One region of the Azospirillum sp. UENF 211521 genome, then DNA from elsewhere that is predicted to be linked to it. Evidence: riboswitches for the same ligand, from Rfam matches in the RefSeq annotation. Region 1 holds a riboswitch; each other region holds the start of a gene.
What was found. A riboswitch is a leader RNA that binds a small molecule or an ion and turns the genes downstream of it on or off. The one in region 1 is predicted to bind cobalamin.
Positions count from the first base shown of each region.

Region 2: another riboswitch for cobalamin. It lies ahead of cobW (cobalamin biosynthesis protein CobW); the one in region 1 lies ahead of ACWPN5_RS09850 (energy-coupling factor ABC transporter permease).
Region 3: another riboswitch for cobalamin. It lies ahead of ACWPN5_RS24445 (TonB-dependent receptor plug domain-containing protein); the one in region 1 lies ahead of ACWPN5_RS09850 (energy-coupling factor ABC transporter permease).

Region 1 is NZ_JBSNCF010000001.1:2,103,005-2,109,345, forward strand. It holds gene ACWPN5_RS09840 (hypothetical protein) at 20-394, shown strand; gene ACWPN5_RS09845 (superoxide dismutase) at 523-1,272, shown strand; gene ACWPN5_RS09850 (energy-coupling factor ABC transporter permease) at 1,356-2,036, opposite strand; cobalamin riboswitch at 2,209-2,447, opposite strand; gene ACWPN5_RS09855 (glycosyltransferase family 9 protein) at 2,592-4,520, shown strand; gene ACWPN5_RS09860 (glutathionylspermidine synthase family protein) at 4,728-5,879, shown strand; gene ACWPN5_RS09865 (hypothetical protein) at 5,982-6,206, opposite strand.
Region 2 is NZ_JBSNCF010000002.1:194,545-200,885, reverse strand. It holds gene ACWPN5_RS17675 (ABC transporter substrate-binding protein) at 95-1,297, opposite strand; gene ACWPN5_RS17670 (ABC transporter ATP-binding protein) at 1,355-2,077, opposite strand; gene ACWPN5_RS17665 (ABC transporter ATP-binding protein) at 2,070-2,834, opposite strand; cobalamin riboswitch at 3,125-3,340, shown strand; gene cobW (cobalamin biosynthesis protein CobW) at 3,380-4,447, shown strand; gene cobN (cobaltochelatase subunit CobN) at 4,604-6,341, shown strand, end outside.
Region 3 is NZ_JBSNCF010000002.1:1,694,101-1,700,441, reverse strand. It holds gene ACWPN5_RS24455 (TerC family protein) at 170-1,210, opposite strand; gene ACWPN5_RS24450 (hypothetical protein) at 1,891-2,346, shown strand; cobalamin riboswitch at 2,391-2,609, shown strand; gene ACWPN5_RS24445 (TonB-dependent receptor plug domain-containing protein) at 2,726-4,654, shown strand; gene ACWPN5_RS24440 (ABC transporter substrate-binding protein) at 4,651-5,499, shown strand; gene ACWPN5_RS24435 (FecCD family ABC transporter permease) at 5,496-6,341, shown strand, end outside.

The sequences.
Region 1 (6,341 bases):
CCCCCGGAGCCCTTCCGCCATGCCGACACCGCCGCAGGGAACGCCCGACCGTGGGCTGAAGCCGTTCATCCTCGCCATTCATCGCGAAGCGCTGGTCACCGCCGCGGCCAAGGGACTGACCGGCACCCTGGCGCAGGTCGCCGCCCTCCAGGACACCGCCAGCCTCGCCTCGGCCAGGGCCGGACGCCCCGTCACGGAGGAGGAGGTGATGCGCCTTCTGCTGCGCGAGCGCCGCGCCCGCGGGATCCTCGAGGCGGCGGAGACGGTCCCGGCCGCGCCGGTCCGCAAGCCGTCGGCCGCACCGTCGCGGTTCCGTCTGGGGCGTTGGCGGACCGTGGCGCTGGGCATGGCCCGCGTGTCGTCCGCCGGGTTGGCGGGAAAGGCCCGCCTGTAGAAATCGGTCGGCGCGCGGTGCGCCGGTACCGAGTGACTACGCCCATTGCCCTGTTGAGTGAGTTGGGAGGCGCACTGAGGCTGTGGCTTCCCCGCCGTTCGGCACGAAACACAACATTGGGAGGTCTCATGTCCGTTCGCCTGGATCGCCGCCAACTGCTGCTGTCCGCCGGCGCCGCCGCGCTGGTGCTGGCCGCGGCGCCGCGCTTCGTTTGGGCTCAAGCAGCAGGCCAGGCACCGGGCGGCAAGGGCTTCACGCTGCCGCCGCTGCCCTACGCGCCCGCCGCGCTGGAACCGCACATCGACGCGACGACGATGAGCGTGCACCACGACAAGCACCATCAGGCCTATGTCGACAACCTCAACAAGGCCCTCGCCAACCATGGCGATCTCCAAGCGATGCCGCTGGCCGACCTGCTGAAGCGCGTGCCGGAGCTTCCGGAGAGCATCCGCACCGCGGTGCGCAACAACGGCGGCGGGCACGCCAACCACAGCATGTTCTGGAGCATCATGGGGCCGAACGCCGGCGGTGCGCCGGACGGCGAGGTCGGGGCAGCCATCACGCGCGACTTCGGCGGCTTCGACGACTTCAAGACGCGCTTCAACACGGCGGGCGCCGGGCAGTTCGGCAGCGGCTGGGTCTTCGTCACCGCCGACCCGTCGTCGGGCAAGCTGGCCATCGCCGCCCGCCCGAACCAGGACTCCCCGGCCATGGAGGGGGTGCCCGTGCTGATGGGCAACGACGTGTGGGAGCACGCCTATTACCTGAAGTACCAGAACCGGCGCGCCGACTATCTGGCGGCCTGGTGGAACGTCGTCGACTGGGGCGCGGTGAACCGCCGCTACGCGGCGATCCGCAAGGGCGAGCTGGTGATCTGACCGGTCCGCTGATCGGAAACGGAAAAGGGCGGCGGGGATGTCCCCGCCGCCCTTCCTGCGAACCATCCGGTCCGAAGCGCCGGTCAGGCGCCCTGGTGCAGGCGGATGTTGAACAGCGGCCCCTGGCTCTGGCGGCGCAGCGTCTTGGCGACGGCCAGCACGGCGAGGTCGGCCAGCGGCTCGACGATGATGACGGTCATGTAGGCGGCGCCGAAGGAGGCGACTTCCGTCACGGTCTCGGCGGTGAAGCCGTGGCCGTAGAAGGCCCAGAAGGCCACCCAGGCGACGATGCCGCCCTGGTAGGCGGTGGAGAGGGCCAGCGCCTGCGAATACTTCAGGTCGACATAGGGGGTGGCGTCGGGAACGATCCGCTTCGCCAGCAGGCTGATGCCCCACAGCGGGACCAGCAGCGTGGTGACGTTCATGCCGTACTGCGGCAGGTCGAAGGGCGCGAAGAACAGGCCCTGGATCAGCAGGCCGGCGGCGAGGCCGATGGAGGCCGCACCGGCGCCGAACAGCAGGAGCAGCGTCGAGCCGAGGATCAGGTGAACCTCCGACACGCCCACGGGGTGGTGCGGGAACACCTCGAAGAAGCTGAAGACCAGCGCGGTGGCGATCAGGCTGCGCAGCACCAGCGGCGCGACCCCGCCGTTGTTGCGGACGTCGTCGCGCGCCAGCTTTCCGGCCATCGCGAAGCCGCCGGCGGCCGTCGCGTAGCTGAGAGCGATCTTGGCGCCGTCGACGACGCCGGGTTCGATGTGCATGCTCTATGCCCTTTCCGAGTCTGCCATGCGTTGGGAGGGCGTCGTTGCTGGCAGGCACCGGCATCGCAACCCCCTTGGTCCCCTGGATGGGCGCACCGGGGGACGGCTTGCGGAAGACGGGCGGCCGTCGGGCCGGACATCGGCAAGCGACCACCGGGGCACCCCGCCCGAGGACGTACGTTCGGTTACGGCAGGTCTCCTGGCTCGCGGGTCAAGGCGGCATCGTCCGGCCTTCCCGGCGCCCGTTCCCGCAGGCGGCGCCAGTGACACGGAAAGGACGAGGCCGCTCACCGCTCACAGTTGCGGGGGCAGCGCCGGATTTGCCGTTTCTCCCCGATTGGGGCGACGCACCGGCTTCCCTCTTAGCCCCGCGACCGGAGGACGCGGGGAACCATAACCGGCGCCAGGGTAGGGGCGGGGTCCCCCGCCGTCAAGAGGGGGATGGCGACCCATCGGGGGAGTCGCACGGCTTCCTTGACACCGCTCCCGCGGAACCGACAAGGTCCGGCGGACTGCGCGAGGCCGGATCAACGGGCGAAGGACGGGGTTGCGGGCATGCTACCGGTTCATTTCCTGACCATCGTCCTGAACGGCGATCCCTTCATCCGCTATCACCTGGAGGTGTTCCGCCAACTGCCCTTTCCCTGGCATTGGCACGTCGTGGAGGGGGTGGCGGAACTGGTCAACGACACCGCCTGGAGCGTGGCGCAGGGAGGGCGCGTCCCGCAGGACCTGCACCGCGACGGCCTCAGCAGCGACGGCACCTCGGCGTATCTGGACCGCATCGCCGCGGAGGAGACCGGGCGCGTGTCGGTCCACCGCAAGCCGCCGGGGGTGTTCTGGCGGGGCAAGCTGGAGATGGTGTCCGCGCCGCTGGCCGCCATGACCGAGGAATGCCTGCTCTGGCAGGTCGATGCGGACGAGCTGTGGACGGTGGAGCAGATCACCCGCGCGCGCCGCATGTTCCTCAATTCGCCGTCGCGCACCGCGGCGCTGTACCTCTGCCATTTCTTCGTCGGCCCGTCCCTGCTCCTCGACAGGCTGGACAGCTACGGCAACCACCGCTCCTACGAATGGCTGCGGACGTGGCGCTATCGGCCGGGAGACGCTTGGCAGTCGCACGAACCGCCCCGGCTGACGCGCCCGCAGCCGGACGGGTCCGCGGTCGATCTCGGCGCGGCCAACCCCTTTCTGCACGAGGAGACGGCGGCGGGCGGGCTGGTCTTCCAGCATTTCGCCTACGCGACGCGGGAGCAGGTCGCGTTCAAGGAAGTCTATTACGGCTACGACGGCGCGGTCCGGCAATGGGACGCCCTGCAGGCGGCGGGACGGTCGGTCGGCGGCGGCACCCTTGCGCTGCGCGATTTCTTCCCCTGGGTGACCGACGCGGCGACCGTCGTCCGCGCCGAGCACGCCCTGGTGGAGCCGCTGGCGCGCCCGGATGCCGAGGGGACCTGGGGTTTCGTGCCGCCGGCGCGGGGCGCCTCGACCGCCCCGGCGGTGGCGCTGCTGCGGGACTCCGGTTCCGCCGTCCGCCGCCGCACGCTCGTCCCCGGCGAGCCGCCGCCCTTTCCGACCGACCTGATCCAAAGCGTCGGCGTGTTCCTGCTCGACGGGGCCGGCGCCGTGCTGCGGGCGTCGGGTGTCCTGCGGGAATTGCGGCGCGCCTTGCCGCTGGCCCGGATCACCGTCTTCGCGACGCCGGACGCGGAGGCGGCGCTCGCCCTTTGCCCTTACGTCAACCAGCGGGTCACGCTGCCGCCGCTGAAGGGGCGGGCGCCCGACGACGCGCTGGTGAGTGCGGTCCGCCGGGAGATCGGCGAGCAGTTCCGTGGCGCCTTTGACCTCGCGGTCAACCCGATCCGCGGCGAGGATGCCGGCTTCGCCAACCGCCTGATGCAGGACACCGGCGCGCTGCTCCGCCTCGGTTGCAGGGTCGGTCGGCCGGTGCGCGGCTACTACGCCGACGCCTTCCTGACCCATGTCGCAACGACTCCCAGCGGTCTGATGGGCGCGCTCGGCGCCGGGGACGCGGAGACCGTCACGGAGGTCTGGACCTCCCCCGCCGGTGAGCGGGCCGCCGCCGCGCTTCTGACCGAGGGCGTTCCGGCGCGCTGGCGCTGCGCGGTCGGACTGTCCGCGGCCACCGGCAGCGGGACCCTGTCGGAGCTGTGCCGCCGCCTCGCCGCGCGGGGCGACACCGCCCTGGTCCTGGTCGGCGAGGAGGCGGCGAAGGGGGCCGCGGCGCGCATCGCCGGGGAAACCGGGGCCGCCTGCGTGAACGCGGTGGGGAGGCTGGGCTTCGACGGGCTGTCCGCCCTGCTGCGGCGCTGCGACCTGTTCGTCGGAACCGGCGCGCCGGCGGAGGACATCGCCGCGGCGGCCCGGCTTCCCATGGTGGCAACCGGCCCGCAGCAGGGCGATCCGACCGCCGAGGCGATGGAGGGCGCCATCGCGGCTTGGCTGGCCGACCGCGCTTATTGATGGGCGTTCCCGCCGGGTCTGTGGGATCCGCGAGGGGAAGCGTGGAAAAACGGAGGGGCAGGCGCGCAAGGCGCTTGTGTTGGCGCGTTTGCGCCGCAATGATCCGCCCCCACCGAATCCCGGACGGCCGCAAGCGGCGCGCCGCAGCGGGGCAAAACCATGGATTGAATCCGGCGGCCCGGTAAGCACACGATGCGCAGAGCAGTCATGAAACCCCGTGCGGATTGGCGTCCGGGGCTCCGCAAATACCCCTACGGCGTTCGCGCCATGAGCGCCGGCGCCTTCTGGCGCGAGGACGTGCGGTACGAGTTCTCCGCCCACCAGATCGACCTGATCGAGAGCGTCGCGGACGAGCTGCACACCATGCTGCGCGAGGCGCTGCGCGCGACGGTGGACGGTCGGGCGCTGGCCCGGCTGGGGGTGCGCGGCGGCGTGGGGCGGCTGCTGGAGGCCTCCTGGAACGACTATTGGGCGTCCGGCCGGCTGAACGAGCGGGCCGGCGCGCTGATCGGGCGGCTGACGCTGGCCTATGACGGGCGCGATTCGGTCAAGCTGGTAGCCTGCAACTACGACACGCCGGAGGGGCTGTTCGCCGCCTCGATCATCCAGCGCAACTGGCGCGAGGCCCTGATGGGCGACGCCAACCAGTTCAACGGCCTGCACGAGGGGCTGGTGGAGCGCTGGGAGGAGCTGGCGGCCGGCATGCCGGGCCGCGGACTGGTCCATCTGGCCTGCGCCACCCCCGACCCGATGCGGGAGAGCGAGCTGGTCTATCTGGCGGCCACCGCGGCGGAGGCGGGGATCGCCACGCATCTGCTGCCGCTGCAGAGCCTGGGCTGGGACGGCCGGCGTTTCGTTGACGACGAGGGGCGGACGGCCTCCTGGCTGGCGAAGATCTACCCCTGGCAGGGGCTGGCCGAAGACACCTTCCTGCAGAAGCTGCGCATGGGCGGCATGAGCATGCTGTCGCCGCTGTGGTGCTGGCCGATGTCGAACCACGGGCTGCTGGCGACGCTGTGGTCGCTCTACCCGCGCCACCCGAACCTGTGCCGCGCCGCGCTCGACCCGGATGAGCTGTCCGGCTGCGACGCGGTGACCGAGCGCAGCCTGTTCGGGCTGGACGACGCGGCCCAGCGCATGACCGCGCACGGCAGCATCGTTTCGGACACCGGCAGCGCCGAGTATCCGGGCGGACGGGTGTGGCTGGAAACCCCGCCGATCTTCGAGGAGGAGGGCGTCCACGCGCTCCTGCACTGCTGGATCATCGGGGACAAGTGCCTGGGCATGTCGGTCCGCGAGTTCGCGGACCCGCGGGTCGGCTCCGACGCGGCAATGGTGCCGCACATCTTCCGCGGCTGACGCGCCTTTCCAAAGGCGGGCGGAGCCGCCTGAGGAGCGGATTGAGCCCGCCCCGTCTGTGAAGGGCAGGGCGGGCGTGTCGATTGCGATCCGCCGGGAAGCTCAGCGGCCTCGGCCGGGGGCGAAGGGGTTGGGCAACGGCGAGCCGAAGGCCGCCCGGCGGGCGTCCCGCCACGCGACGTCGTTGCCGACGCCGCTGTGGGTGGCCGACACCGACACCACTTGGCTCTGGTGGCGCAGCCAGCCGCGCAGCTTCTCCTCGAACCGCTGGGCGTCCTGAGCGTCCGCAACCTCCAGTTCCATCGTCATCTGCAACTCGGTCTTCATGGCGTTCCTCCTGTGGACCGTTCCGTTGAGCAAACAGCCGGGCGTGTCACTGGTGCCGAAAAACAGAAAAGGGCGGGGAACTTTCCCCGCCCTGCGCCGCAGAACCGCTGATGCGATGGCCGTCGATGCGCTGCG
Region 2 (6,341 bases), on a different contig from region 1:
CTAACCCTCCCCCGCTGCGCAGGAGAGGGAACTTGAGCCCTCCCCCGCCCAGCGAGGGAGGGTTGGGTGGGGGCCTGCCCCGAAACTCAAACCCTTACTTCACCAGCGAACAACCGCTCTTGGCCGGGTCGAGGAACGCCTGCTCGGCCGGGATGGTCTTCACGATCTTGTAGTAGTCCCAGGGGCCCTTGGACTCGCCCGGGGTTTTCACCTGGGCCAGATACATGTCGTGGAACATGCGGCCGTTGGCGGCGATCTTGCCGTTCTTGGTGAACATGTCCTCGACCGTGGTCTCACGCATCTTGGCGGCCACCTTGTCCGGATCGTCGGAGCCGACGGCCTCGACCGCCTTCAGATAGTGGCGCACGGCGGAGTAGACGCCGGCCTGGACCATGGTCGGCTTGCGGCCGGCCTTGGCCTCGAACTTCTTGGTCCATTCGCGGGTCTGGTCGTCGGTGTCCCAGTAGAAGCCGGTGGTCAGCAGCAGGCCCTGGGCGGCCTGGAGGCCCAGCGCGTTCACGTCGCTGATGAACAGCAGCAGGCCGGCGAGGCTCTGGCCCGACTGGGTGATGCCGAACTCCGACGCCTGCTTGACAGCGTTGGTGGCGTCGCCGCCGGCGTTGGCGAGGCCGATCACGTCGGCCTTGGAGGCCTGGGCCTGAAGCAGGTAGGACGAGAAGTCGGCGGTGCCCAGCGGATGGCGGACGTTGCCCGCGACCTTGCCGTCGAGCTGCTTGACCATCTTCGTGGTCTCATCCTCCAGCGAGTGGCCGAAGGCGTAGTCCGCGGTGATGAAGAACCAGTTCTTTTTGCCCTGCTCGACCAGCGCGCGGGCGGTGCCGGCGGCCATGGCGTAGTTGTCGTAGGTCCACTGGAAGCCGTAGGGGCTGCACGACTTGCCGCTGAGGTCGGTCGAGCCCGGGCCGGACATCAGGAAGATGCGCTTCTTGTCCTTGGTGATGCCCTGGACGGCCAGCGCCGCGGCGGAGTTCGGCACGTCGGCGATGACGTCCACGTTGCCGGCGTCGATCCACTCGCGCGCCGTGTTGGCGGCGATGTCGGCCTTGTTCTGGTGATCGGCGACAACGATCTCGATCGGCGCGCCGGCGATCTTGCCGCCGAACTCCTCGGCCGCCAGACGAGCGGCGATGGCCGAGCCTTCGCCGGCGAGGTCGGCGTAGATGCCGGACCGGTCGTTCATCACGCCGATCTTGATCACGTTGTTGGAGACCTGGGCGTGCGCGGCCCCGGCGGTCAGCGCCAGCAGTGCGGTCCCGCACAGCAACGTCTTGAGCATTTCGAACTCCCTTCGATTGGCTTTGTTTTGCGTGTGTTCAGCAGAGGGGGTGATTGGTCAGACACCCAGATAGGTGTGCAGCTTGTCCATGTTCTGGGCGAGCTGGTCGTTGGGGATCATGTCCACGACATGGCCTTCCTCCATCACGTAATGGCGGTCGGCGATGGTCGCGGCGAAGCGGAAGTTCTGCTCCACCAGCACGATGGTGAAGCCGCGCTGCTTCAGCTTGCGCACCGCCACGCCGATCTGCTCGATGATGACGGGGGCCAGCCCCTCGGTCGGCTCGTCGAGCAGGATCAGGTCGGCGCCGGTGCGCAAGATGCGCGCGATGGCCAGCATCTGCTGCTCGCCGCCGGACAGACGCGTGCCCTGGGTGGTGCCGCGGCCCTGGAGGTTCGGGAACAGCTCGTAAATCTGCGGCACCGTCATGCCGCCCGACTTCACCACCGGCGGCAGCATCAGGTTCTCGTCCACGCTGAGCGAGGCGAAGATGCCGCGCTCCTCCGGCACGTAGCCGATGCCGAGGCGGGGGATCTTGTGCTGCGCCATGCCGATCAGTTCCTTGCCCTGGAAGCGGATCGAGCCGTTGCGCTTGCCGACGATGCCCATGATCGAGCGCATGGTCGTCGTCTTGCCGGCGCCGTTGCGGCCCAGCAGGGTCACCACCTCGCCCTGGCGCACGTCGATGTTGACGCCGTGCAGCACGTGGCTCTCGCCGTAGAAGGCCTGGAGGTCGCGGATTTCCAGCATCGCGGTCTTCACGGTCGCACCGTCAGGCATGGCCCACCTCACCCGTGCCCATGTAGGCTTCCATGACCTGCGGGTTGCGCGATACGACGTCGTATGCGCCCTCGGCCAGGATCTCGCCGCGGCGGAGCACGGTGATGGTGTCCGACAGGTGGGCGACGACCGACAGGTTGTGCTCCACCATCAGGATGGTGCGGTCGGCGGAGACGCGCTTGATCAGCGCGGCGGTGCCCTCGATGTCCTCGTGGCCCATGCCGGCCAGCGGCTCGTCGAGCAGCATCACCTCCGGGTCGAGCGCCAGCGTGGTGGCGATCTCCAGCGCGCGCTTGCGGCCGTAGGGCAGCTCGGCGGCGGTGTGGCCGGCCCAGGGGGTCAGGTTCACCGCCTCGATCAGCTCCTCGGCGCGGTCGTGCAGGTCGTGCAGGCTGGCCTCCGGCTTCCAGAAATGGAAGCTGGTGCCGCGCGGGCGCTGCAGCGCGACGCGGACATTCTCCAGCACGCTGAGATGCGGGAAGACCGCGGAGATCTGGAAGGAGCGGACCATGCCGAGCAGCGCCACGTCGGCGGGCTTCATGGCGGTGATGTCGCGTCCCTTGTAGAGGATCTGGCCGCGCGTCGGCGTCAGGAACTTGGTCAGCAGGTTGAAGACCGTGCTCTTGCCGGCGCCGTTCGGGCCGATCAGCGCGTGGATGGTGCCGCGGCGAACCCGGAGGTTCACCTCCTTCACCGCGATGAAGCCCTTGAACTCCTTCGAGAGTCCGCGCGCTTCCAGAATGATGTCGTCGGCCATGGGTGCCGCTTTTCCCTCCCTGTTCGTCCGCGTCGTCTGCCGGTCCGCGTTTTTGGTTAGGCTGATATAAGCACAGAACATGCCAACCGCGCAGCATTCGAACAAGTCTTTGAAATTACTTATTTCCCCCTCTGAGACCGTGGGTGTCGCACACCGTCCGGAGTGTCAGCTTTCCAGACAGACTGTACCGATCTTCCGACACACCAACGGCGGGACCGGCGGAGCGTTCCGGGGACGGCGACACGGTTTCCAGGCGCCAAATGGCCGCTTGCAAATCGAGGGTCCGCCTGCAATTCTGCGCCTCCGACGGTGCCCCGTCCGCCGTGAAGGCGCGGGGATAATAGGGAATGCGGTGCGGACCCCGATGGAGTCCAAGGCCGCGGCTGCCCCCGCAACTGTATGCGGCGAGTCCGCCTCCGGAAATGCCACGGGCCGTCAGGCCGGGAAGGCGGGAGGCGCGGCGACGACCCGCGAGCCAGGAAACCTGCCGCCGGACCGACATTCATCCAATCCGCCGGGTGTGGCGGAGACAGGGAAACCAGATCATGACGAATCGCGCCGCCCTCCGTCCGTCCGCCGGGAAGACCCCGGCCACCGTCATCACCGGCTTTCTCGGAGCCGGCAAGACGACGCTGATCCGCAGCCTGCTGGAGCAGGCCGGCGGGCGCCGTCTGGCGCTGATCATCAACGAGTTCGGCGACGTCGGCATCGACGGCGAGATCCTGCGCGCCTGCGGCGACCCGACCTGCACCGAGGACGACGTGATCGAGCTGGCGAACGGCTGCCTGTGCTGCACCGTCGCCGACGATTTCGTCCCGGCCATCGAGAAGCTGCTGTCCCGCCCGCAGCCGCCGGAGCACATCATCATCGAGACGAGCGGCCTCGCCCTGCCGAAGCCGCTCGTCCAGGCCTTCCACTGGCCGGCGATCAAGACACGGGTGACGGTGGACGGGGTGGTCGCGGTGGTCGACGCCGCCGCCGCCGCGGAGGGCCGCTTCGCCCCCGATCCGGCGGCGCTGGCCGCCCAGGCCGCCGAGGCCGGGCAGCTCGACCATGAGACCCCGGTGGAGGAGGTGTTCGAGGACCAGCTCCTCTGCGCCGACCTGATCGTGGTGAACAAGACCGATCTGGTGGACGCCGCCGATCTGGCGAAGGTCGAGGATCTGATCCGCGCCGCCATGGCGGAGGGCGGGACCGGGCGCGAAGCCAAGATCCTGCGCGCCAGCAACGGCAAGGTTGATCCGGTGGTGCTTCTCGGCGTGGGCGCCGGGGCCGAGGACGACCTCGCCAACCGCCCCAGCCACCATGACGAGGAGGAGGGCCACGACCACGACGACTTCACCAGCTTCGTCGTGGAGCTCGGCCCGCAGCCCGACCCGGCGGCGCTGGCGAAGACTCTGGAGCGGGTCGCCGCCGCCCATGGCGTGCTGCGCCTGAAGGGCTTCATCGACGTGCCGGGCAAGCCGATGCGCCTGTTGGTGCAAGGCGTGGGAACGCGCATCCAGACCCATTTCGACCGCTTCTGGAAGCCCGACGAGCCGCGCCGCAGCCGCTTGGTGGTGATCGGCGAAACGGGCCTGGACCGCGACGCCGTGACCACGGCGCTGGGGTGATTTTTAGCCTTCACAACCCTCTCCCCTTTGGGGAGAGGGTGGCCCGCAGGGCCGGTGAGGGGGTTGCGCTTACGCCGGGCGTTCCGCCACGCACGACCCCCTCACCCTAACCCTCTCCCCAGAGGGGAGAGGGGATTTTCGTAAAGCACCGTCACCATGCACCTACTCGCCGCCCGCCAGGAAGACCTCGACGCCGGCCCCCAGGCCGTGGATCTGGGCCAGAGCCCGGCGGACCTCGTCGTCCTGTCCTTCTCCGACAGCGACCTGACGGCGCTCGCCGCCTGCTGGAGGCGCCACCGTGACGAGTTGCCGACCCTGCGGCTGGCGAATCTGGCGCGGCTGGGGCACCCGCTGTCGGTGGACCTCTACGTCGAGTCCGTGATCCGCAAGGCGAAGCTGGTCATTCTGCGGCTGCTCGGCGGGGCGGGCTATTGGCGCTACGGGCTGGACCATGTCGCCGCCGCCTGCCGGGAGTCCGGGGTGGCGCTGGCCGTGCTGCCCGGCTGCGCCCAGCCGAACCCCGCCCTGGAAGGCTACGGCACCATCCCGGCCGAGGCCGCGCAACGGCTGTGGCGCGGGTTCACCGAGGGCGGGCCGGACAACATGGCCAGCCTGCTGGCCTACGCCGCCACCCTGGCCGGGCAGGAGCGCCCCTGGCGCGAGCCGGCGCCCGTGCCGCGCTTCGGCGTCTATGAGAGCTGGTCCGGTCCGATTGCCGGACCCTGCGCGCCGGTCGTCTTCTACCGCTCGCACCTGCTGGCCGGCGATCTGGAGCCGGTGCACGCCCTGTGCGACGCGCTGGCCGCGCGCGGCCTCGCCCCGCTGCCGCTGTTCGTGGCGAGCCTGAAGGAGCCGGACTGCGCCGCCTGGATGCGCGCCACCCTGACCGCCCGCGATGCCGCCGTCGTGATGAACCTGACCGGCTTCTCGGCGGCGCGCGAGGACGGGTCGCCGCTGGAGGCCAACGGCACGCCGGTGTTGCAAGCCGTGCTGTCCACCACGCCCGAGGAGGGCTGGCGCGGCTCCGCCCGCGGCATGGGGCCGTCCGACCTCGCCATGAACGTCGTGCTGCCGGAGATGGACGGGCGCATCCTGACCCGCTCCATCGCCTTCAAGGCCGAAGGGGCGCCGGACCCCGACCTGGAATTCGCCCCGACGCTGATCCGCCCGGTGCCCGACCGGGTGGCCTTCGCCGCCGATCTGGCCGCCGCCTGGGTGCGGCTGGGCGTCACGCCGCGGGTCGAGCGCAAGCTGGCGCTGGTTCTGTCCGACTATCCGGGACCGGGCGGCGGCATCGGCCATTCGGTCGGCCTCGACACCCCGGCGAGCGTCGTCGGCATCCTGGAGCGGCTGCGCGCCGAGGGCTACGCGCTGGACGGGCTTCCCGACGGCCCCGCCGCCCTGATGGAGGCGCTGACCGGCGGCGCCACCGCCCTGCTGAGCCTGGAGGACTACCGCCGCCTCGCCCCCGCCGAGGCCCGCGCCCGCATCGCGGCATGCTGGGGCGACGAGGAGGCCGACCCGCTCGCCGATGGCACCGCCTTCCGCTTCACGGTGCTGGCCTGCGGCAACGCAACCGTCGCCGTGCAGCCGAGCCGCGGCCACGGCCCGCTGACCACCACCCAGCACCACGACCCGGAGACGCCGCCCAGCCACGGCTACTTCGCCTTCCACCTCTGGCTCCGCCATGTGCTGGGCATCCACGCGCTGGTGCAGGTGGGGGCGCACGGGACGCTGGAATGGCTGCCAGGCAAGGCCGTCGCCCTGTCGGCCGACTGCTGGCCGGAGATCGTCGCCGGTCCTCTGCCCTGCCTCTACCCCTTCATCGTCAACAACCCCGGCGAGGGCGTGCAGGCGCGCCGCCGGCTGGGCGCCGTGCTGATCGGCCACCTGA
Region 3 (6,341 bases), on a different contig from region 1:
ATTGGCGTCTGCCGCCAAGCGGGGCGCGATCCGCCCCGCACATCCACATCATCGTCTCCGCGAAACGAGTATTACTACTTTTGCGAATGCCCCTGTCCGGCACCGCGCGGCGCGCCCGATCCACCGGACCGGACGCGCCGTCTTGTCCCTCAGCTTCCGAGCAAGCCGCTCACTGGCCCTTGCCGTCCGAGGACACCGCGGCCGCCTCGCCGGAGGAGGCCGGCGTGGAACCACCGGCCCCCTTCGCCGGGCTGCCGGGCACCCACCAGCGGCGGGCCTCGCCGTCCGCACCGTCCGGCGCCCCATCCGTCGCCGCATCGGCGCGGGTCTTCAGCATTGAGAAGACGATGGAGCCGCCGACCAGGAAGGCCGTGATGCCCAGCGCCACCGCCGTCGGCATCTTGTAGATGTCGATCATCAGCATCTTGGCGCCGACCACCACCAGAACCAGCGACAGGCCGTATTTCAGGTAATGGAAGCGGTGGATGACCGAGGCCAGCGCGAAGTAGAGGGCGCGCAGGCCGAGGATGGCGAAAACGTTGGAGGTCCAGACGATGAACGGGTCGGTGGTCACCGAGAAGACCGCCGGAATGGAGTCCACGGCGAAGACCAGATCGGTGAACTCGATCAGGATCAGCACGAGGAACAGCGGCGTCATCATCCGCACGCCGTCGCGCATCACGAAGAACTTCTGCCCCTCGTACCCGTCGGTCATGCGGAAGCGGGAGCGCATGAACTTGACGATCCGGTTGTTCTCCATGTCCGGCTCGTCGTCCACCGACATCAGCATCTTGATGCCGCTGAAGATCAGGAAGGCGCCGAAGATGTAGATGATCCAGTGGAATTCCTGGATCAGCGCCGTGCCCGCGACGATCAGCACGCCGCGCATCACCAGCGCGCCCAGGATGCCCCAGAACAGCACCCGGTGCTGGTACTGCGGCGGCACCGCGAAATGGGTGAAGATCAGCGCGATCACGAAGATGTTGTCGACGCTCAGGCTGTATTCGATCAGGTAGCCGGTCAGGAACTCCAGCCCCTTCTGCGACCCTTGGAAATGAAAGACGCCAGCCGCGAAAATCATCGCCAGCGTGGAATAGGCCGCGCAGCGCATCAACGCCTCGCGGCCGGAGATCACATGGGATTTCTTGGAAAATACACCAAGATCAAAGGCCAAAAGCACGCCAACGAAGACGGCGAAGCCGGCCCACATTAAGACAATCTGGTCCATGGAACTGTCCCTTGCTTCATGCACTCCGCTCCCGCAAGCGGAGACGTCGATCGTCACATGAGCAGTCCGACATCACCGGTGCGCCACGGCGGGACGCATCGGCCAGAGGGGCCCGGACTGGAATCGCGGCCGCAAGGTCTGCGGCCGACGGAAAAGCGCGCGCAACGGCTCGGCCGAGGCGCGTCAGGACACCCGCCTCCATCGTTTGCCGTGGAGGCGTGGCGGTTGGTCAGGATGTTGGTTCGCTGCGGTCCATGCCGATGTCTCCCAAAGGCCCGTCGGGGACCGTCGTCCGGCGGTGGACCTTGTGGTGGAGCGGGACCCAGGGGGAAGAACAGGGCCAGCTTCCGCAAGGCCGCGCCAAGGCGACGGCTCAATGGGAAGTCCGACATCACAGCGCCGGGCGACGCTGCCAGAGGGGCCCGGACCTCACCCGTCATGTAGTCAGGCCCCTTCCCGGCGACAAGAGGGGGGAACGGCGTTTGCGGACCGCGATCGGTGCGATGGCCACAAGCAACGACACCATCCACTTGATCGCCCATGGGTTGTCGGTTTTCCCACCGGAAGCCGGCTTTGCGAATTCCACATCGCCCATGGATGATTCCGCACCGGTGGGTTGTTTGTAGCGATTGACGGTAATTCACGGCAGGACACCCACAACGATGCGGCGCTCCATTTTGCTCGGCTGCCTGCTGGCGGCCGGATTGGCCGGTTGCGGCCCGCGTTTCGAGACGGTCGCAAGCTATTTTCCACCGGTCAGCGAGGCGGGAAAGCTCTGTGTCGCCCAGTGCAAGCAGGCACAGACGATCTGCCAATCCGCAAAGGAGTTGGCCGTTCAGACCTGCCGGGCCGAGGCGACGACCCGCGCCCAGGGCGAGTATCAGTCCTATCTCCGGTCTCTGCCCAAGGATGCGGACAAGAAGAAGATCAGGACGTTCAGCGACTTCGACCGGAGCCCCAGCTGCTACAGCGAGCTCACCTGCTCCGCCGACTACGACGATTGTTACAAATCCTGCGGCGGCCGGATCGAGGCGCAAACCTATTGCGTCGTCAATTGCAAGGAAATGGTGCCGCCCATGCCGGATGGGTCCGCCGTCGGGCCGAGAACCAGGCTCTGACAGCGGTCGGGCGGAATGCGGCTTGACCGGAGCCGTTCCGCCCGCGTAGCTTCGCACCCGACGGTTGCCCGAAAGGGCTGAAAATGGGAACACGGTGCGGACCCCGCGGCGAAACGCCGTGCAAGGGTCCAACGCCGAGGCTGCCCCCGCAACTGTAAGCGGCGAGTCGTCCATCGGAATGCCACTGGGATCGCGATCCTGGGAAGGCGATGGGCCGACGATAACCCGCGAGCCAGGAGACCTGCCGTCAGTCGTGGTCACACGCGAACACGTTCGGGCGGGGTGCACCGAAGGTCGTCGAACCGGAACTCCGTTCGCGGAGCGTCCGGTGGGACTTCGTTCGCGGTGACGTGCCACCGGCGTCCCGCCCGAGGTCTCAATGAGTGTCCGCGTTCCCCGCCTTCACCGGACGGCGTCCTTCGCCGCCCTTCTGGGAAGCCTTGCCCTTCCCGTGTCGGCCTACCCCACGTCGGCCTTCGCCGATTCCATCACCATCACGACGCTTCCGCCGGTCTCGGTGACCGCCAACCGCGTCCCCACCGCCGCCGAGGAAACCGGCAGCGCCCTGACCGTCATCACCCGCGAGGAGTTGGAGCAGCGCCAGACCCAGGTGCTGTCCGACGCGCTGCGCGCGGTGCCCGGCGTCGCGGTCAACCGCACCGGCCCGATGGGCACCCTGACCCAGCTCCGCATCCGCGGGTCGGAGGGCAACCAGACGCTCGTCCTGATCGACGGGATCGAGGTGAACGACCCGGCGTCCGGCTCCGAATACGATTTCGCCAATCTGCTGGCCGGCGACGTGGAGCGCGTCGAGGTGCTGCGCGGCCCGCAGAGCGCGCTTTACGGCTCCGACGCGGTCGGCGGCGTCGTCAACATCGTGACCCGCCGCGGCTCCGGCGCCCCCCGGTTCCGCGCCGCCGTCGAAGGCGGGTCCTTCGGCACCGCCGCCGGGCGGGCCTCCTTCGGCACGGGGAACGACCGCTACGACCTGTTCCTCAGCGGCCAGGGCGTCACCAGCGACGGCGTGTCGGTTGCCGACAAGCGGCTCGGCAACCCGGAGAAGGACGGCTACCGCAACGGCACGCTGACCGGAAACGCCGCCGTCCGCCCGACCGAGCGCAGCGAGATCGCGATCACCGGGCGCTACACCCGCTTCCGCACCGACACCGACGGCTTCGTCGGCGGGCGCGGCGCCGTCGATGACGGGACCAGCACCGCCGGAGAGCAGTATTTCGGGCGCCTCCAGGGCAAGATCGCCCTTCTCGACGGCAAGTGGGAGCACATCGTCGGCCTGACCCATGGCCGCCAGCAACGCGACTACCGCGACGCCGCCAAGACGGTGACCAGCCGCTACGACGGGCGCAAGACCAAGGCCGACTACCAGACCAACCTGGCTCTGAGCAGCGGCCCCGCCGACCATGTGCTGACCGCCGCCGTGGAGCGTGAGGAGGACAAGGCGATCAGCCGCAGCGCCTTCTCCAGCTTCGACCGCTCCATCGGCTCCACCGGGCTGGTGGGTCAGTACAAGCTGGGCCTGTTCGACCGGCTGACCCTGACCGGCAGCGTCCGCCACGACGAGAACGACCTGTTCCGCGACGCCACCACATGGCGCACCACGACGGCCTATCTGATCGAAGAGAGCGGGACGAAGCTGCGCGCCTCCTACGGCACCGGCGTCAAGAATCCCACCCTGTTCGAGCTGTACGGCTACACCGCCACCTACGCCGGCAACCCGAACCTGAAGCCGGAACGGGCGCGCGGCTGGGACGCCGGCTTCGATCAGGCGCTGTGGGGCACGCGGGCGTCGGTGGACGGCACATGGTTCGACCAGCGCATCCGCGACCTCATCACCGGCACCGGGCGGACCTCCGTCAACATGCCGGGCGAGTCCCACATCCGCGGCTTCGAGCTTGGCCTGTCGGTGGAGCCCATCGACCGGCTGACCGTCCGCGGCTCCTACACCTGGACCGACGGCGAGGATTCCACGGGGGCGGAGCTGGTGCGCCGGCCCAAGCAGCTCGCCAGCCTGACCGTCAATCACCGCTTCCTGGAGGACCGGGCGAACGCCAACCTCGGCGTGGTCTACAATGGGCGGTCCAGCGACTGGGCCTACGATCCCTTCTACAACCGGCAGGTCGTGAACCTCGCCCCCTACACGCTGGTCAACATGGCCGGCTCCTATGCGCTGTCCGAGGGGGTCGAACTCTTCGGGCGCGTGGAGAACCTGTTCGACCGCCGGTATCAGGAGGTCTGGACCTACGGCGCATCCGGCAGGGCCGGGTATCTCGGGCTGCGGCTGTCGCTGTGAGGCCCACCCGTCTCGGGCTGGCCGCCGCTCTCCTGCTGATCGCGGGAGGGCCGGCGGCGGCCTGGGAGGCGCCGCGCGCAAAACCACAGCGCATCGTCTCCCTGAATCTCTGCGCCGACGAGCTGCTGTTGCGGCTGGTCGGGCCGGAGCGCCTCGCCGCGGTGACGTGGCTGGCGCGCGATCCCCGCGCCTCCACCGTCGCGGCGCTGGCAGCGCGGGTGCCGGTCAACCACGGGACGGCGGAGGAGATCCTGCCGCTCAACCCCGACCTGATCGTCGCCGGGCGCTACACCACGCGGGTCGCGGTCGGGCTGCTGACGCGGCTGAAGGCACCTCTGCTGGAGCTGGACGTCCCGCAGAGCGTGGCGGGGGTGGCGGAGCAGATCCGCGGCCTCGCCCGCGCCGTCGGCGAGCCGGACCGCGGGGAGGCCCTGGTCGCCGACCTGCTCTCCCGCCTCGACGCCCTGCCCGCCGCGGCGCCGGGACCGCGCCCGACCGCGGTGGTGCTGCGCCCCAACGGCTTCGTCGCCGGGTCCGGGTCGCTGGTCGATGAACTCCTGACCCGCGCTGGACTGGAGAACATGGCCGACCGCCTGCCGCTGGGCAGCCAGGGCGCCCTGCCGCTGGAGGCCATCATCCTGGGTGGCGCGGACGTGTTGATTGTCGACGCCGCACCCGACGCGCCGCCGTCGCTGGCCGGCGCCCTGCTGCTGCATCCGGCCCTGAGAGCCATGAAGCGTCAGGTCCGCACCCTGTCGCTGCCCTCCCGCCTGTGGACCTGCCCCGGCCCGCAGATCGCCGAGGCCGCGGAACGGCTGGCTGCCGCGCGGGAGGCCCGGCCATGACGGCTGCCGCAACGTGGGAGTCCCGCATCCCCTACCCCGCCCTGGTCGCCGGGCTGACGGGTCTGGCGCTGGCGCTTTGCGCGGTGTCGGCGGCGGTCGGCTATGTGCCGTTCGACCTGGGCGCCGCCCTGTCCGACTGGCTCGCCGGGCGCCCCACCCTGGGTGCGCTGGTGCTGGCCGAGCTGCGCCTGCCGCGCGCCCTGCTCGGCCTGCTGGTCGGCTTCAGCCTGGGGCTGACCGGGGCGGCGATGCAGGGCTGGCTGCGCAACCCGCTGGCCGAACCGGGGCTGGTCGGCGTGTCGAGCGCCGCGGCGCTGGGCGCGGTGATCGTCTTCTACAGCGGCCTGTCCGCCGCGCTGTCGCTGGCCCTGCCGCTCGGCGGCATGGCCGGAGCGGTCACCGCCGCGGTGCTGCTGAACCTGATGGCGGCGCGGGGGGCCGGAACGACGGCGCTGGTCATCGGCGGCATCGCCATCAACAGCCTCGCCGGGTCGCTGACCGCGCTGGCCCTCAACCTCGCCCCCAACCCCTATGCGGCGCTGGAGATCGTGTTCTGGCTGATGGGGTCGCTGGCCGACCGCGGCACCGACCAGCTCTGGCTCGTCCTGCCACCGATGCTGGTGGGCTGGGCGCTCTGCCTGTCCGGCGCCCGCGCCCTCGACGCGCTGACCCTGGGGGAAGACGCGGCGCGCAGCCTGGGCTTCGACCTCACCGGGCTGCGCGTCCGGCTGATCGCCGGGGCGGCGCTGGCGGTGGGCAGCGCGGTGTCGGTCATCGGCGCCGTGGGCTTCGTCGGGCTGGTGGCGCCGCACCTGATGCGCCCGCTGGCCGGGGCGCGGCCG